3 regions of the Dongia sp. P2_B8 genome follow, and region 1 is predicted to be linked to each of the others. Evidence: riboswitches for the same ligand, from Rfam matches in the RefSeq annotation. Region 1 holds a riboswitch; each other region holds the start of a gene.
The links. Region 1 has a riboswitch for S-adenosylmethionine ahead of AC1DWZ_RS13785 (OsmC family protein). Riboswitches for the same ligand answer to the same signal wherever they lie in the genome.
Positions count from the first base shown of each region.

Region 2: it holds a riboswitch for S-adenosylmethionine, as region 1 does, so the genes downstream of both, AC1DWZ_RS09635 (homoserine O-succinyltransferase) here and AC1DWZ_RS13785 (OsmC family protein) in region 1, are expected to answer to the same signal.
Region 3: it holds a riboswitch for S-adenosylmethionine, as region 1 does, so the genes downstream of both, metZ (O-succinylhomoserine sulfhydrylase) here and AC1DWZ_RS13785 (OsmC family protein) in region 1, are expected to answer to the same signal.

Region 1 covers NZ_JBFUDM010000003.1:1,335,856-1,341,842, forward strand. Annotated here, with positions in the region: gene hemB (porphobilinogen synthase) at 1-11, opposite strand, end outside; gene AC1DWZ_RS13770 (hypothetical protein) at 103-321, opposite strand; gene AC1DWZ_RS13775 (hypothetical protein) at 380-598, opposite strand; gene AC1DWZ_RS13780 (O-acetylhomoserine aminocarboxypropyltransferase/cysteine synthase family protein) at 754-2,067, opposite strand; gene AC1DWZ_RS13785 (OsmC family protein) at 2,092-2,562, opposite strand; SAM riboswitch at 2,738-2,813, opposite strand; gene AC1DWZ_RS13790 (enoyl-CoA hydratase/isomerase family protein) at 2,907-3,932, shown strand; gene AC1DWZ_RS13795 (MarR family winged helix-turn-helix transcriptional regulator) at 4,095-4,550, shown strand; gene AC1DWZ_RS13800 (aminotransferase class I/II-fold pyridoxal phosphate-dependent enzyme) at 4,570-5,910, opposite strand; gene pseI (pseudaminic acid synthase) at 5,929-5,987, opposite strand, start outside.
Region 2 covers NZ_JBFUDM010000003.1:427,444-433,430, forward strand. Annotated here, with positions in the region: gene AC1DWZ_RS09620 (prephenate/arogenate dehydrogenase family protein) at 1-432, opposite strand, end outside; gene AC1DWZ_RS09625 (pyridoxal phosphate-dependent aminotransferase) at 429-1,529, opposite strand; gene pheA (chorismate mutase) at 1,561-2,490, opposite strand; gene AC1DWZ_RS09635 (homoserine O-succinyltransferase) at 2,824-3,741, opposite strand; SAM riboswitch at 3,805-3,882, opposite strand; gene AC1DWZ_RS09640 (LysE family translocator) at 4,102-4,719, shown strand; gene AC1DWZ_RS09645 (NAD-glutamate dehydrogenase) at 4,847-5,987, opposite strand, start outside.
Region 3 covers NZ_JBFUDM010000003.1:1,200,312-1,206,298, forward strand. Annotated here, with positions in the region: gene AC1DWZ_RS13180 (M48 family metallopeptidase) at 1-292, opposite strand, end outside; gene AC1DWZ_RS13185 (YjgN family protein) at 442-1,611, opposite strand; gene AC1DWZ_RS13190 (YjgN family protein) at 1,642-2,799, opposite strand; SAM riboswitch at 2,957-3,031, shown strand; gene metZ (O-succinylhomoserine sulfhydrylase) at 3,122-4,318, shown strand; gene AC1DWZ_RS13200 (GFA family protein) at 4,449-4,859, shown strand; gene AC1DWZ_RS13205 (methylmalonyl-CoA mutase family protein) at 4,976-5,987, shown strand, end outside.

The sequences.
Region 1 (5,987 bases):
TGCTCAGTCATCTGGCGGCTGCTCGGTCGCTATGGGGATACCGTCGGATACAACGGCGCAGCCCTCAGCGCAATGGACGACACGCCGCAGCCGGCGGACCGCTTACGCGCGCTGCAGGCGGTCCCTGATCTGCGAGAAGCCGGTTTTGGCAATGTCGGCCTGGATCTGGGCCAAGGGCTTGCCCAGCGAAACGATCAGCCGTTCCGGGGCGCCCTGTTGCTGCAGCTTCCACTTATCCTTCTTGGCGTCGAAGCTGGCAGGCTGGGCCTGGGTCGGGAAAACCATGTATTCGGCGTTTCGCCGATAGATGTCGTACAGCATGTTCGTTCCTTACGGGATCAAGCCCGGGTTTCAGACCGGCGCCATCACATTGGCCCTATTACATTGGCCTGGCGACATGCTTGACGGCCACTGTCGTCATGCCGTTCTGGGTGATTTCCCGGTCGATCTGGCTGATGGGCTTGGTGCTGTGGGCCAGGACCTGAGTATTTACCCCCATATGCAGCCTTTTCCAGCCGCTGAGGTTCATGTCTGAGGGTGGCTTGCCGGATTCGAACACCAGCATCAAATTATCGCGCCGATAGATATCGTAACGCATGATCGCACCTTTCAAGGTTGATCGCGCATATACGCTGCAATGCACCCAACTAGCGAGTCTAATCGCGCGAATCGGGGCAGAAACCGCCCTTTTGCACCAACATCCCCAGCTATCCCCGGGCCGGTGGCAGCCAGCCCGGGGATATGGGTGGAGTCTTACTCCGCGGCCTTTGCGGTGCCGCTTGCTGCATCCAGGGCCTGGGTAATATCGGCCAGAATGTCGTCGATATGCTCAATGCCGATGGCGAGGCGCACATAGCTGTCCGAGACGCCGCTGGCGATCTGCTCGTCGGGATTGAGCTGCGAGTGCGTGGTCGAGGCCGGATGGATGGCAAGGCTCCGCGCATCGCCGATATTGGCGACGTGATAGAGCAGCTTCAGTGAATCGATGAAGCGACGGCCGGCATCGAGGCCGCCCTTGATCTCGAACCCGACGAGCCCGCCATAGCCGCCTTTCAAATAGGCATCGGCCCGGCGCTTGTCTTCGCCGGTGGCGCGGCTGGGATGGATGACCTTGGTCACCGCCGGATGGCCGTTGAGATAATCGGCCACGGCCTGCGTGTTCTTCACATGCTCGCGCATGCGCAGCGGCAGCGTTTCCAGACCCTGGATGAACAGGAAGGCGTTGAAGGGGCTCATCGCCGAGCCAAGATCGCGCAGCAGGGTGACACGCGCCTTGATGATATAGGCGATAGGGCCGAGCGGCTTCACAGCCTGAGTCCAGACGGCACCATGATAGGATGGGTCCGGCTGGTTGAGGCCGGGGAAGCGTGCGGCATTGGCCTCCCAATCGAAATTGCCGCCATCGACGATCGCACCGCCGATCGAGGTGCCGTGGCCGCCGATATATTTCGTGGTCGAATAGACAACGATCGCAGCACCATGATCGAACGGCCGGCAGAGGATCGGCGCTGCCGTATTATCCATGATCAGCGGCACGCCGAGTTTGCGGCCGATATCGGCTACCTCCTTGATCGGGAAGACGCGCAGCTTCGGGTTGGGCAGGGTCTCGGCGTAATAGGCGCGGGTCTTGGCGTCGGTGGCCTTGGCGAAGGCTTCCGGGTCTTTGGGATCGACGAAGCGGACTTCGATGCCCTGGTCCTTCAGCGTGTTGGCAAAGAGATTCCAGGTACCGCCATAAAGATCGGTCGAGGAGACGATATTGTCGCCGACCTTGGCGATGTTCTGGATCGCAAAGGCCGAGGCCGCCTGGCCTGAGGAGACCGCAAGTGCCGCCACGCCACCTTCGAGTGCCGCCAGGCGCTCTTCGAGCACCGCGGTGGTCGGGTTCATGATGCGGGTATAGATGTTGCCAAAGCGCTTCAGGCCAAAGAGGTCGGCTGCATGCGCTGAATCATCGAACTGATAGGACGTCGTCTGGTAGATCGGCACAGCCACCGCATTGGTGGCGCTGTCGCGGCGGTGGCCAGCGTGGAGCACGATCGTTTCGGGATGTTTGCTAATGGTCATTTCACGTCTCCGATGTGTGACTTGTCAGGCAGCTAGTGAATTATTGTCCCGTAAATTTATGGAAATCTCAAGCCGGGTGGGCGTGACGTTTCTGAGCAGATCCAACACGGGATCATGCCGTTCGACTGTGATGCGCAGGCGCTCCAAAGCGTAGATATCTGCCGGGCTGGACAATCGCGCCTCTGCGCGGACATTGCTTGGGCCGGGTCGCACACCCTCGGCCGCTGCGGCGATGCCATTGAGATCCAAGCCCGCTTCGATGCGGATTTCAACATTATTGAGCGGGATGTCCAGGGCGGCGGCAAACCGGCGGTAGCTGGCGGCAAGGCTGCCTGCCAGGGCTTCCAGGACCCGTTGCACATGGTCGAGTTCCGGCCGCCTGGCATGGTCGACCTCTGCACCGGCGCGCGCTTTCAGGGTGACCTGGGCGCAATGTGGGCTGCGCCGGATTTCGTCCTGCAGCTGGGGAATCGTGGTGTCGGTCGGGGTGGTCATCGCAAAAGCCTCCTCAAGGCAGTAGATCCGCCCGGGGCCAAGGCAATACAGCGCTTTAGCTCTTGGTGACGCGGTGCAAGCTGCCCCTCAAATCCCGCGGGTCCGTTGCTGGTGGACCGGGCCAAAACGACAAAACCCGCCGCGTCAGGGACGGGCGGGCAGCCAAAACACAGGTTTCATGCCGAAACCGCGCTTTAGCTGCATTTATAACGCGCCCGCAAGCTGAGCTTCAAATCGGCGCGGCCGGAGAATGATCCGGGGTGGGGTGGGTTGTCAAGTTGGCTTGACGAGGCGGCTCACATGGCCGATGAGTCCCGCCCCTTTCCCCAGCAGCCGGCCGGATCATGAGCGAATTTCAAGACGTCCTGTTTTCCATCGAGAATGGCCATGGCCGGATCGTGCTCAACCGCCCCCAGGCGATGAACGCGCTGACGCTCGACATGATCGACGCCATCGCCGCCCAGCTGGCGGCCTGGGAAATGCGCGTAGATATCAAGGCCATCATCATCACCGGCGCCGGCGACAAGGCGTTCTGTGCGGGTGGCGATATCAAGGCCGTGCATGCAGCCAAGCAGCGCGGTGATCTCGGGATGCTCGAGGATTTCTACCGCCGCGAATACACACTCAACCACCGCCTGGCGACGTATGCCAAGCCGATCATCGCGGTGATGGATGGCGTCGTCATGGGCGGCGGGGCAGGGATTGCCTTCAACTGCTCGCATCCCGTGGTGACCCACAAAACCGTCTTTGCCATGCCGGAATGCCGCATTGGCCTGTTTCCGGATGTGGGTGCCGGGCATTTCCTCAATCGCTGCACCCCGGCGCTGGGATTGGCGCTGGGCCTGGTCGGCCTGGCACTGCGCGGGCCTGGAATCGTCCGCATCGGCCTTGCCCGGCATTTCGTGGCCAGTGCGCGTGTGGCTGAAATCGGCATCGATACGCTGGATGCGCTCAATCTGCGGGTCGATACCGCGGGGATCGAGCAGATGCTGCCCGACATTGAGCGTGTCTTCAGCCTGAACACGCTTGATGAAATCATGACCGTGCTCGCCGCACGGCGCGATAGCTGGGCGGTGGAAACACTGAAGGCGCTGGGCAGCTTCTCGCCGATGAGCCTTCGGGTGACGTTCGCCCATCTGACCCGGGCGCGCGGCCAGAAGCTTGCTGACGTGCTCAAGACCGAGTTCCGGCTGTCCCAGCATTTCATGGCCGGCCATGACTTTTTCGAGGGCGTCCGTGCCCAGCTGATCGACAAGGACCATGCCCCCAAATGGCGGCCGGCGGACCTTGCTTCCGTCACCCCGGCGATGGTCGAGGCCTGCTTTGCCCCGGTCCCGGGGGTCAAGGATTGGGCGGTACAGGCCCATTAAAAGCTGGCCCGGGCGTGGCTAAATGCCCGGACCGCCGGGAAAATGCCGGATCGGCCGTTTAGCGGACTGGCGCGGGATTAACCATTGCTTTACGATGGGCAGCTAGCTTGAGACCGAATCGCGACCGTTTTTGGCGTGATTCTGCGCTATTGGGGATTAGCGGTGAAAAAAGCCTATTTGGAAACTATTGCGCTGGTTGAGCGCTTGCATCGCGAATGCCTTGAAGTGATCAAGGCCGATCTTGATCGGCAGGGCATCCGGGATCTCAACAACGTTCAGGCGATGATCTTGTTCAACATCGGCAGCGACGTGCTGTCGGTTGGCGAACTCACGAACCGGGGCTATTACCTCGGTTCGAACGTCTCCTACAACGTCAAGAAGATGGTCGAGAACGGCTATCTCATCCAGGAGCGCTCGCCCCATGACCGGCGTGCAGTCCATGTCCGCTTGTCGGAAAAGGCCCTGGCTGTCGTCCAGAAGATGCATGACATGTATGACAAGCATCTCCAGGCGCTGAATTCAGAAACCTTCAAGGATGGCGAACTCGATGGGGTCAACCTGACCCTGCGCCGTCTGGAGCGTTTCTGGGCCGCCTCAATGGACTACGCCCCCCGCTAGAAGGCCGGCGGTTAGGCCGTCAGGCCTTCCGAATGAAGTGAATGTCCTGGAACTGACGGCGGAATGCCGTCACGTTCTCTTTGACGCGTTCCGGCGTCTCGTTCCCGATCAGCACCCGTGCGGTGAGCCGGGCTATCGTTGCCATGTCCGATGGCGTGAAACCCCAGCGCGTGATCTCCTGCGTACCGATGCGGATGCCGTTGGCATCGCCCGGGACCTCAGGCAATGGCAGGCCGATACTGGTGAACAGGATATTGGCGGGCTCGATCCGTGCACTCGCTGCATTGCCGCCGCCATAGGGGGCCGCGTTCACTGCGACATGCTGTGATGTGGTGAACTGGTCGCGGCCCGTTGGCCTGAAGACGGCGATCCCTTCGGCATCCAGCGCCGCTGCCAGTGCCTGGGCATTGGCAATGCAGGCCCGCGCATAGGCAGGGCCGAATGCCAGCAAATCCATCACCGCGACGATCATCGCTGCCGTCCGCCCAAGATCGAAATTGGCCGTGAGGCCGGGGAAGGCGATACGGTCGAGGCGCTCGGCCAGTTCCGGCGAATTGGTGAGGATCATGCCAGATGCCGGACCACCGAAGGATTTGTAGGTCGACCCGGTCATCAGATCAGCGCCCTCGACGAGCGGCTGCTGGAAACAGCCGCCGGCAATGAGCCCACCCATATGCGCCGCGTCATAGAGAACATAGGCGCCGACTTCATCGGCCACATCGCGCACGGCTTTGAGGTTGTAGGGGAAGAGGCACATGCTGCCGGCGACGATGATCAGCTTGGGCCGGATGCGTTTGGCCGCATCGAGCAAGGCGTCGGCATCGACATCCATTCGCGCGACATCGAAAGGCACGTCATGGACCTTGAGGCCATAGAGTCCGGCAGCGCCAATCGCATGATGGGTCGGATGACCGGCGGCCGCGTCCGAGAAGGCCATGATCGCATCGCCGGGCTGGCAGGTCGCCATATAGGTATAAAGATTGGCGAGCGATCCACTGCCCACGCGATGCTCGGCAAAGCGCGCATTGAAGAGGCGCTTCAAGAGCGTGGTGAGCATGATCTCCAGCTGCTCGGCGTGGACCATGCCCTTATTGTACTTGGCGCCCGGATGGCCAAGATTGGGCCTGCTGCCGATGGTGGAGGCGAGGAGCGCCGAGCCGCGTGGATTGGGGATGTTGGTGCCGGCGTAAAGATTGATGCAGTCGCGGTCGACCAGCTGCTCGTGGGCAGCAATCAGCCGATGAGCTTCGGCATCCAGGCCGTCGAGATCCATGGCAGCGTAGCGCGCGGCATGGGTGTCAATAAAGGCTGAGGCGGCCGCCGGAATCCAAGGCGATGACGAAGCACTGGAATCCGGCATGGGCAACCTTTCAGGTTTCTAGTTGGTGGCGGCCAGCATGGTCCAATCGACTGCTGTGCCACGCTTGAGATCGCGTG
Region 2 (5,987 bases), 910 kb from region 1:
ACCCTTGAAGAGTTCGGCAAACCCGGCGCGAGGGCCCGAATGTTCGGTGCCGGCAATCGGGTGCCCGGGGATGAAATGCACACCTTCCGGCACATGGGGGCCGAGATCGCGGATCACCGCCTGCTTGACCGAACCCACATCGCTGAGGATGGCGCCCGACTTCAGATGAGGGGCAATGGCGGCACCCAAATCGGCATAGGTGCCGATCGGTGTCGCCAGGATGACGAGGTCGGCGCCTCTGACCGCGCTCGCAACATCATCCGACACCAGGCCGAGCTTCAGCTCGCGGGCGGCGTCGCGGGCTTCGGCCGAGGCATCAAAGATCGAAATCTCGCCGGCAAGATCGGCGGCGGCGATGGCGCGGGCCAGGGACGAGCCGATGAGGCCGATGCCGATGAGGGCGACGCGCCCAAAGAGAGGTTGCTTGGTCATTGTGTGGCCGCCGCCTGGACAAAGTCACCCAGCGCAATGGCGCAGGCCTTCACGGCGGCTTCCTCGGCGATGGTGATGCGCAGGCAGTCGGGCAGGCCATAGGCGCCCATCTTGCGCACCAGGATGCGGCGGGATTTCAGGAATTTCTCGGCTGCATCGGCATTGAGCTTGGGATCGGAGGGGAAGCGCACCAGCAGGAAGTTGCCGACGCTGGGATAGGGGTGAAGGCCGATGCGCTTCACCTCGTTTACGAACCAGGGCAGCCAATAATCGTTGTGCGCCTTCGACCGTGCGACATGGTCGGTGTCGGCAAGGCCCGCGATGCCGGCCAATTGCGCGGGCGCCGGCACGTTGAACACGCCGCGGATACGGTGCAGCACGTCCATGATGCTTTTGTTGCCATAGGCCCAGCCGAGGCGGAGTGCCGCCAGGCCGTAGATCTTGGAGAAGGTGCAGGACATGAGGACATTGTCATGTGTCTTCACCAGCTCGGCACCGTTGCTGTAGTCCGGCTTGTCGACATATTCGGCGTAGGCCGCGTCGATGACGAGGAGCACATTCTCCGGCAGCCCATCGCGCAGCCGCTTCATCTCGGCAGCCGGGATATAGCTGCCGGTCGGGTTGTTCGGGTTGGCGACGAAGCAGATCCTGGTCTTGGGCGTCACGGCCGCCAACAGCGCATCGACATCGGTGGTGAGGTTCTTCTCCGGTGCCGCGACGGGGATCGCACCCACCGATTGCGCAGCGATCGGATAGATGAGGAAGCCGTGGCGCGAATAGAGAACCTCGTCGCCAGGACCCGCATAGGCGCGGGTCAGCAGCACCAGAATATCGTCGGAGCCGGTGCCGCAGATGATCTCTTCCGGCTTGCCGCCCACTTGCGCCGCCAGGGCCGTGCGGAGCGCCATGCTGGCGCCGTCCGGATAGCGGTGCATCTCCATGGCGCCCTTGGCATAGGCTTCCATGGCGAGGCGGCTGGCGCCCAGGGCGCTCTCGTTCGACGACATCTTGTAGATCGGCCCCGATCCCGGCAGATCATGCTCGCCCGGCACATAGGCGGCGATGTCGAGAATTCCGGGGCGAACGGTCAAGGTCATGATCTGGGCTCCAAGGCGCGTTGCGTCTGTGTTAGTGGCCGCTCGGTTCGTCGCTGAGCTCGGCCTTGGTCAGGGGTTCGGCATAGGAGCCGATCGTGTGCAGCTTGGCATCCTTGCCGAGGCCGCTGGCGACCAGGGTCAGGCGCGGATCGGCCTCGGCCACATAGCCCGCAACCTCGATGAGGTTGAGGTCCGGGCCCAGCTGATCGCGGCCCAGTTGATCGCGCCCGCCATGGATGAAGCTGGTCTCAAGCCCGACACCGGCCAGGGCCTGGCGCAGGCTGGAGCGGCTGACCGGTTCCGGGGCTTCAAGCACGATCAATGAATGGTCGCGGTCGGTGGGTTCGGTGGGCGAGCGGCCGACGACGAGGGCCTGGAGATCCGGGTTGCGCTGGTTGCCGGGATCGCCAAAGGGCAAGCGGGCCACGACATGGGGCAGCTGGGCCGAGCCCATCAGGCGCCGCCACCAGGGGTCGTTGTCATCCTCGCGCGGGAAGGGCAGGACAGCGACCGTGGCGGATCCGTCCATGACGGCGCTCAAGGCGCGGTCGACGCGGCTGAAGGTGAGGAGCTTGACCTGGCTGCCATAATGATCGCGCGCCAGGTCCCAGAAACCGGGATGGGCCTGCGGGGCATAGACCGCGACCACAAAAGGGCCTTCGACCTGGAGGAGGGCGGAGATCATTTCGCGCCACATGCGCACGATGACGGCCTTGGGCAGCTTGCCTTTGTGGCGCGCAATGAGGCGGCGCAGGATCTTGGCCTCGCGGGCCGGGCGCATGAACTTGGCGCCTTCCGCGGGCGATTCGCCGGTCAGCGGCTGGCGCGCTGCCTTGGTGGCGCCCACCGCAACGGCCAGTTCCGTCCGCTGCATGAGCAGATCGTGCAGCTGGCTGTCGATCGCATCGATCTTATGCCGCAGCTGGACCAGCTCATCCCCGATGCCATCCGACCCCTGCATACCCCTAAACCACTTCCAAGGCCCAAATTGTTTCCAAGAACTGAGAAACGGCCTAGCCAACGGTCATTCAGACGGGGCCCGGCCGCGGCCAAGTGATAGCCGCCAAGCGCCCGAAAAGCAAAGAAAACCTTGAAAGAAGCCATTGCCAGGGGCCCCTGTGCTGGGTTTCCTGCCCTGGAGCCTGGAGGGGCGCTGTCAGGCGGGAAATCCGAGCCCCCAAGAGCCGGATTTTGGAAGATTGGCGGACAGATTTCAATCTTCCGGCCATGGTTCCTTCCCGGGTTTCCAGCGCTGCCGCCGGGCCGGTGGTGGCTCCGCCACCGCTGCGGCCCCTTACTGGCCGACCTTCTCGATCTCGAAGGGTGTCGTCTGATAGATCTCGTTGATCCAGTTCGAGAAGAAGAGATGCGCATGCGGGCGCCAGCGGTTAAGCGGCGGCCGTGCGGCATCATCGGCAGGGAAATAGTCGTGCGGCAGCTTGATCGGGACATTGGCGTTGATGTCGCGCGCATATTCATCGCCGAGGGAGGTCGCATCATATTCCATGTGATCGAGCACGTGGAGACGGCGCGCGCCGCGACTCTGGGCGATGCAGACACCTTTCTCGTCGGAATAGGCCAGCACGTCGACATCCGGGCACGCCGCCACGTCGGCGGTTCTGATTTCGGCCCAGCGCGAGATCGGTATCACGAAATCATCCGAGAATCCGATCAGGAAGGGTGACGACGGCTTCATGATCTTCTGGCGATAGACACCGAACGCCTTTTCCGGCAACTGATGCTTCGGTACGCCGTGGAAATGGTAAAGTGCCGCCATGGCACCCCAGCAAACATTGATCGTCGAATGCGCGTTGGTCGTGGTCCAGTCGAAGATCTGCTGCATCTCCGGCCAATAGGTCACGTCTTCGTAGGGGATCGTCTCGACCGGCGTGCCGGTGATGATGAAGCCGTCGAATTTGCGATGCCGCGCATTCTCCCAGGTCTGATAGAAAGTCCGCAGATGGTCTTCCGCCGTGTTCTTGGCGGCATGGTTGCCGATGCGGATCAAGGAGAGATCGATCTGCAGGGGGGTGGCGCCGAGCAGGCGCGCGATCTGCAACTCGGTCTTGATCTTGTTCGGCATCAGGTTGAGCAGGCCGATCTGCAGCGGGCGGATGTCCTGGCGGATTGCCGCTGTCTCGGTCATCACGCGCACGCCCTCGTTCTGGAGGGCCTGGAAGGCAGGGAGCTTGTCGGCAATCTTGATCGGCATGTGCGGTCACCCAAAAATCGGCAAATGGCTCGCCCTGGGTCCGCAGCCTTGAGATTCCACTTTTGAAAATCTCGGGCGGCCCTTTAGCGAGTTTTTTTACGTGGCTGCAAGCCGGCCGGCCAAATCACCACGGAATGCTTCTATTTAACCGATGCGGCACCCAAGCTACAATACGATTTATCAGGCTTTGACGGCCGCCCAGGGTAGCGTTTCACGCATGTTGTGGGGCGTTTTGCCGCATAACGAGGGTGAATTTGCCAGGCGAGCCGGCATGTTTTTGCCAAGGAAGCGGGGCGGGTCAGTCAGGCTGTTGCAAGAGTGGATCCCCGGGTCAAGCCCGGGGATGACGGCTTTGTTTAGTTGGCCGCAGATGGTGTTGGCAGGGTATTCTCAAGTTCGTCATCCCCGGGCGGTCCCAGTTTTCTGCTGGTGGCACGCATTTCTCTTTCGCAATCGCGGCACCATGGGCTGGCATCGGCACTCGGCATGGGGTTGGGCGGAATGATCCTGGCAACACTTGCCGTCATCGGCTTGCAGGCGCTCTTCATGCAGGTCGAATGGCTCTATATGGGATTCAAGATCGGTGGTGGCGCCTATCTCGTCTATCTCGGCTACCAGCTGTGGCGGGGCGCCAGGCAGCCCTTGCAGGCGGCGATGGCAGATCCATCGCGGAGCGGCGTATTCCGCACTTTCCTGCTGGCGCTGGCGACGCAGCTCAGCAACCCGAAGACCGTGATTTTCTACAGCAGCGTCTTTGCAGCCTTGCTGCCGTCCAATCCCTCGACCGGCACGATGATCCTGCTGCCGGGCCTGCTGTTCCTGGTGGAAGGCGGCTGGTATTCGGCCGTGGCACTCGCCTTCTCGACGGCCAAACCGCGTGCGGCCTATCTTCGCGCCAAGGGCTGGATCGACCGCATCGCCGGGGCCGTGATGGCAGGGCTGGGGCTGCGGCTCATCTTCAGTTCGGCGAAGGTTTAGGGAACGAAAGTCCCCTCACCCCGACCCTCTCCCCGCAAGCGGGGCGAGGGAGTTTCGAGCAAGCTCGGTATAAAGCCCCTCTCCCCGTTCTTACGGGGAGAGGGGTTGGGGTGAGGGGCGTTTCGCTTTAATCCAGCAGGCTCCGAAGCGCGCGGTTGGCGACCGCCAGCATGGCGAGCTCCAGTTTGCCGACCTGGCGCAGATCGGTGAACAGGGCCTCGGCGCGTGGCAGGGCGGCGGTGCGGCCGGCTTTCCAGCCGTCGATCGCCTTTTCACCGGTGAGCCCCAGATCGTTGGCGAGGACCGCAACCGTCAGATCACGCTGATGGGTGTTGAGATCGTCGACGATGGCAAACACCGCGAGGCGCTGCCAATGGCTGTCGCCGATCAATCCCTTCGCCCCTGTCCGCAGCCAGTCGATGTTGAACTGGTCGCCGATGGCAAAATAGGTGGCGGCCACATCCTCGACCTTGATCTTGGTCTGGGCGGCAATGCGCACCACATCAAGCGTCGTGCCGATGCTGGCCAATTGCGAAATGCGCCGTGCCAGCCGGTCCGGCACGCCACCCGACATAAGGGCGCCATAACGCTTGGTGTTGGCGGCCTGATCGGCCGGCGAGAGGATCGTGCCCAAGGCCGCTTCGATGGCAATGATGCCGGGTTCGGTCGCAGCGATGTTGGCGGCGATGTCGAGCGGATGCTGGCCGTTGCGGAGGAACCACAGGGTCGCAGCTTCGGCAAGCCGGTTGATCTCGATCAGCATCGAGGTCTGGATGCTGGCCGAGACTTTGTTGTCGAGCGCCTGGATACCCGACCACAGATCCCGCAGCTTGAAAGCACCGCGGGTGATGGCATAGGCGCGGGCGATGGCGGAGGCGCTCTGGCCGGTCTTCTCCTTGGTCACATGAACGAAGGTGGCGCCCATGCGATTGACGAGCGAGTTGGTGACGACGGTCGAGATGATCTCGCGGCGCAGGCGATGCTTGTGGATGAGCGGCTGATAGCCCTCGCGCAGCTGCTGCGGGAAATATGAGATGAGATCGTCGGCCAGCTGCGGATCGTCCGGCAGATCGGACGGCAGCAATTCGTCATAGAGCGCCATCTTGGCATAGGCCAGCAGGACAGCGCTTTCCGAGCGTGTGAGGCCGATGCGCTGGGTCAGGCGCGCACGCATGATCTCATCGTCCGGCAGATATTCGATGGCGCGGTCGAGGCGGTTGATGCGCTCCAGGCCACGCATGAAGCGGCCCTGCTGGTCGAGGAGCGTA
Region 3 (5,987 bases), 140 kb from region 1:
AGCCACGCTTGATGGCGCGGGTCTTCCAGTCGCGCAGATGCGGGTGTGCGGCGAGCAATGCCTGGCGCTGCTGCGAATCGAGGAGAACAAGGCGCGGCACCGGGTCGCTGACGCGGCCGAAATTGATGGCTCCGGTCACCTTGTTGGCGTCGATGACGCGCATGTCGGCAACCGGCCAGCGCGCCAGTTCCGCGATCTCCATGGTCGAGATGACGAGGTTCTTGCCGGTCAACGCGATCAGGGCACGGTGAGCGGTGGCGGTATGGCCATCGTAATAGCGATCTTCGGGCAAGATAATCCTCTTATCTCATCTAAATCCATCTCCCCTTCAGGGGGAGGTTAGGTGGGGCCCGTGGGTGACGATTATGCGAGATCGAAACTGAATGCGCTCCCCATCCCGGCCCTCCCCCTTAAGGGAGAGGGCGTATTCCTCGTAGCCTCCTACATTATCCCCGGATCGAACGCTTCCAACAGGCCTTCGCCAAATTTCGGCCGGGGCAGATCGGCGTGTGTGATCTCGGAGCCGTCGATTTCGCCGATCACCTCGATATTTCGTGTCAGGAACAACATGGTGCGGTGGATGGCGATCGGCAAGCCCAAGCCGAGGGTAAAGACGATGATCAGCAGATTGACGAGATAGCGGCCGATAAACCGCCCGATGGTCAGAGAGGTTGCAAAGCGCAAACCGCCCAGGCTCAGCTTATTGGCGACTTCCCGCAGCAAAGCGACGTAGTAGGCCGCGTACGCCAGAATGGAGACCACGATAATGGCGAGGTAGCCGCCCAGGACAATGGTATAGAGGGCTGCGAACGCTGCGCCGTATTCGTCCATATGCTCTCGGTCTTCGGGATTTTCGATAGGCGTGAATATTTCCCGCAGCGCATCGCCATAATTTGTCATCAGATAATTGTAGCCGAAATATCCAACGATGCCCGTGACGGCAAAGAAGGTGATCGTGCCAAGAATGTAGGGGATGTAGAGCGTGCGGGACGAGGTTTCGATGCTCGCTTTCGCGTCGCCAAAATATGAATTGTTGAGGCGGTCGTCGAGGAGACGCATTTGCGTCCAGGGCCAGGCCAGAGTCAAAGAGAGCAGAGAGAGGATTGAGAACCACAGGCCTTTGAAGCCCCACGTCCACGCCGAACCGGTCATGCCGCCACGGATGCCGCGCCAAAGTGTGCGAGTCAGTCGATAGCGCTGTGCCGCATATTGGGCGACGAAGGTCAGATAGAGAATGACGATACCCAGGCCGTATTTTGGGACGATGAGGAACGGAGATTCCGGCCCGACGGCAACGCTAAGGGCGGTAATGGCGATCAAGCCGATGACGTAAACCACCATGACGATGATGAAGCCGATAAACAGTTCGCCACCGGTGCCGGTATATTCGAAGCGGTCGCCGCTCAAGGACGTATGTGCCCAAAGATAGCGACGCACGCGTGTCTTGCCCCAGAAGCGCCAGATGCTGAGGGTTATGAACATCAGCAGAATGTTCTTGATGAAAATCCAATAGAGTTGGCCAAGGCGCCCGTCATAGACGAAACGAGTCCGTACTTCCACGCCTGTGGCGCGGCCGAAAGAGGCTTGTGTCGTGCTCAGATCGTCGGTCAAGGTATCGTCCTCGCTTATATTGTCGGTTGATCAGAGAATGCCGGGATCGAGTGCTTCGAGCAAACCTTCGCTGGCTTTCGGCATGACATCGGTGGCCTGTTTGAGTGCGGCGGTATCAATGCTGCCGAAGATGCCGATATTGTTGGCCGTGAATTTGATCCAGCGATGAATGACCAGTGGCCAGGCGAGGCCCAACGATCCAACCAGCAGGATGACGGCCGAGCCCAGCTGCAAGGTCATGGCCAGCGGCGTGACAGCGCTGGTGAAGCTCAACTGACCAACGCGCAGGTCACCCATTTGCAGATGGTTGAAGAATTCCTGCTGCATGTTGGCGAAGTAGACGGCGAAGGTGATGGGCACGAGGATCAGGATCGTGACGCCCGCGCAGAGCAGGGTGAGGGCCTCCAGCATGGTCTGGTCCAGCGGCAGATGCGAGATCTTGTCGATCGCCGGATCAAGGCCCGACTGTGTCGCGCCGAGCAACGCGCTGCCCAGCATGAATGACCAGAAGCAGACGCTGCGGCCGCCGCCAAGGTAAGCGCGCATGTTGCCGAGCCGGCTTGCAGCAACGCGGCGGTCAAGACATGACATGCGCCACCATGGGACCAGGAGGCCGATGGCGGCAGCTGGGATAAAGAGCGCGCCGGTCTTGAAAGCGTAGGCCCAGGCGGAACCGTCCATGCCGCCGCGGATGCCGCACCAGGCCGTGCGGGTGAGGCGATAGCGTTGCGCAGCAAATTGTGCCGCGAGGTATAGCAGGCCGAAACTCGCGAGGCTCGCCACCCAAGCTGCGATGCCGATGGGCGTTTCCAGATCAAGAATCTCAGGCAGGAAATGGTTGACCGCCAGCAGGATCGCGACAAAGCCGATGGTTTTCAAAAAGCCGATCAGTAGTTCGCGGCCAGTGCCCAGATATTCCAGCCGTTCGCCCAGCACAGTCGTGTGTGACCAGAGGTACCGGCGAATCTCGGTCTTGCCCCAGAAGCGATAGAAGCCGAGGGTCAAGAGCGACAGGCCGAGATTGATATAAAAGAGCCGGGCGAGTTCGCTCAATGCTCCGTCATATTGCACGCGCTGGATGGCGGGCAGGCTGCTGACGTCGACACGGTGGGGCTTTGCAAGAATTGCCGGCGGTGAGGCTGCCACCCGCAAAGACGGATCGGCGGCAAACGACTGGTCGATAGGCAAATGATTTCCCCACTCATTGCATTGCAGCGAAAGATAGCAAAAGTAAGTTTGGTGCTCAAGTGTGCCAGTGATGAACAGGGATGAGCGGATTGTGCGCCCCCCGCTTGACAGGCGGGCCTCAGTCATGGCTTAACATCGGCCGACGCTCGGTAATATGGCCGGGCTCCGTGGTGATTTGTGCCGGATTGCGGCCACGTTAAATCAAACGCTAAAAGGTCCAGGACAGCGCCCAAGGGCGCCCGAGCCTCGGCCTTATCGGTCGGGGTTTTTTATTGCCCGCATGCCAGTGATGGTGCGCGGGCCAGTCCAGGACGAGGCGATCATGACGGTGACACGGAATATCAAGGCCAGTTGGAACGCGGCCACGAAGCTGGTGCATGCGGGCCAGACGCGCAGCCAGTTCAAGGAGACGTCGGAGACGATCTACATGACCTCCGGCTATGTCTATGAGACGGCGGAGGAGGCGGAGGCTGCTTTCGACAACAGTCAGCCGCGCTTTGTCTATTCGCGTTTCGGCAATCCCACCGTGGCGATGTTCGAGCAGCGCATGGCGGCGATCGAAGGCGCGGAAGCGGCGCGCGCCACCTCATCCGGCATGGCGGCGGTGTTCGCGTCGTTGGCCAGCCTGGTGAAGGCCGGCGACCGCATCGTGGCGTCTGATGCCTTGTTCGGCTCGTGCCAGTTCATTCTTGCCGAAATACTCCCGAAATGGGGCGTGGTGACCGAATTCGTCGATGGCCGCGATCTTGAGCAATGGAAACAGGCGCTGAGCAAGCCGACCAAGGCCGTGTTCCTTGAGACGCCAAGCAATCCGGGCCTGCGCCTCGTCGATCTGAAGGCGGTTGCCGACCTTGCGCACAAGGCCGGTGCCACTGTGGTGGTCGACAACGTGTTCGCCACACCCTTGCTGCAGCAGCCGCTGCAACTGGGTGCCGATGTCGTGGTCTATTCGGCGACCAAGCATATCGATGGGCAGGGGCGGTGCCTGGGCGGCATTGTGCTGGGCTCCGAGAAGTACATCAACGAGACGCTGCAGCCCTTCATCCGCCATACCGGGCCGAGCTTGAGCCCGATGAATGCCTGGATCCTGCTCAAGGGTCTGGAGACGCTGGACCTGCGCGTCGCCAAGCAGAGTGAGAGCTCGCTCAAGATCGCCCGGGCGCTCAAGGGCCATGGCAAGTTGGCGCAGGTGAACTATCCGACGCTCGAAGGGTTCCCGCAATATGAGCTCGCCAAGCGGCAGATGAGTGCTGGCGGCACGATGCTGTCGCTTAGCCTTGCCGGCGGGAAGGCTGCGGCGTTCAAATTCCTGAATGCGTTGGAGCTGGTGCTGATCTCCAACAATCTCGGTGATTCCAAATCGCTGGCGACGCATCCGGCGACCACCACGCATCAGCGGCTCACCGTGGAGCAGCGCGCGAAACAGGGGATCGACGAGGGGCTTATCCGCCTCTCCGTGGGGCTTGAGCATGCGGACGATCTTGCCGATGATGTGCTCAATGCGTTGAAGGCAGTGTAGAGCTTCTCCCTTTCCCTTCAGGGGGAGGGCCAGGGTGGGGGCCGGTTTCGGTCCCGTTCTGCCACAATTCTCGCCTATGCCCCCACCCTAACCCTCCCCTTGAAAGGAGAGGGGATTGGACGGAGATGTAATGATATCTGGCATCTTTCTCACCGGCCATTGCCTGTGCGGCGCCTTTCGGTATCGCATCGATCCTGCGGGCGCTGTCGTCGATTATTGTCATTGCAAGATGTGCCAGCGCTGGAGCGGGGCGCCGGTGACGGCCTGGGCACAGGTGCCGGTGCGGCAGTTTGAGATCCTGCACGGCACGGCCAGGGGCTTTCAATCATCGCCCCTTTATCAGCGGCATTTCTGCGTCGATTGCGGATCGTCTGTATACATGAGCGGCGGCGATACCATCGGTATCCTGCTGGGAACGCTGGACGATGCATCCGGCCTCATTCCGACCGGGCACGGCTGGACGTCCGATCGCGTGTCCTGGCTGAAGATCGATGACGGTCTACCGCACTGGGCGAAAGACGCGCCTCACGACCACCAATAGCCACGATCGCTAATAATATTACAAATAAATGCCGCCTTTCGGCCTGATCTTGCGCCTTCCCCCGAAATCCCTCTATATTGCGGCGCACAAAAGACCTGAACTGGGCGGGGAGCGGCATGAGCAAATCGGCGAACAAGGAACAGCCCTGGCTGTTTCGGACCTATTCGGGCCATTCCTCGGCCACGGCCTCCAACGAACTCTACCGCACCAACCTCAAGCGCGGGCAGACGGGGCTCAGCGTTGCCTTCGATCTGCCGACCCAGACCGGCTACGATTCCGACCACCCACTGGCCAAGGGTGAGGTCGGCAAGGTTGGTGTGCCGATCAGCCATCTTGGTGACATGGTGGCGCTGTTCGACGGCCTGCCCTTGGCCGAGATGAACACCTCGATGACCATCAACGCGACCGCCCCCTGGCTGCTGGCGCTGTATATCGCGGCGGCCGAAAAGCAGGGGACAGCGCGCGGCGTGCTGCAGGGGACGGTGCAGAACGACATCATCAAAGAATATCTCTCGCGCGGGACCTATATCTTCCCGCCGGAACCCTCGCTGCGGCTGATCACGGATGTCATCAGCTTCACCTATCGCGAGGTGCCGAAATGGAATCCCACCAATGTCTGTTCCTATCATCTGCAGGAAGCCGGGGCGACGCCGGTGCAGGAGCTGGCCTATGCACTAGCGACGGCGGTTGCCGTTCTCGATCATGTGAAAGCGAGCGGGCAGGTGCCGGCAGCAGATTTCCCGCAAGTGGTGGGGCGCATTAGCTTCTTCGTCAATGCAGGCCTCAGGTTCATCACCGAGATCTGCAAGATGCGCGCCTTCACGGAGTTATGGGACGAGATCTGCCGCGAGCGTTATGGCGTTGCGGACGCAAAGCTCAGGCGCTTCCGCTATGGCGTGCAGGTGAACAGTCTCGGCCTCACCGAGCAGCAGCCGGAGAATAATGTCTATCGCATTCTCCTGGAGATGCTGGCTGTGACGCTCTCCAAAAATGCGCGCGCCCGCGCCGTGCAATTGCCGGCCTGGAACGAGGCCTTGGGCCTGCCGCGGCCGTGGGATCAGCAATGGTCGCTGCGGCTGCAGCAGATCGTGGCTTATGAGACGGATCTCCTTGAATTCGGCGACATCT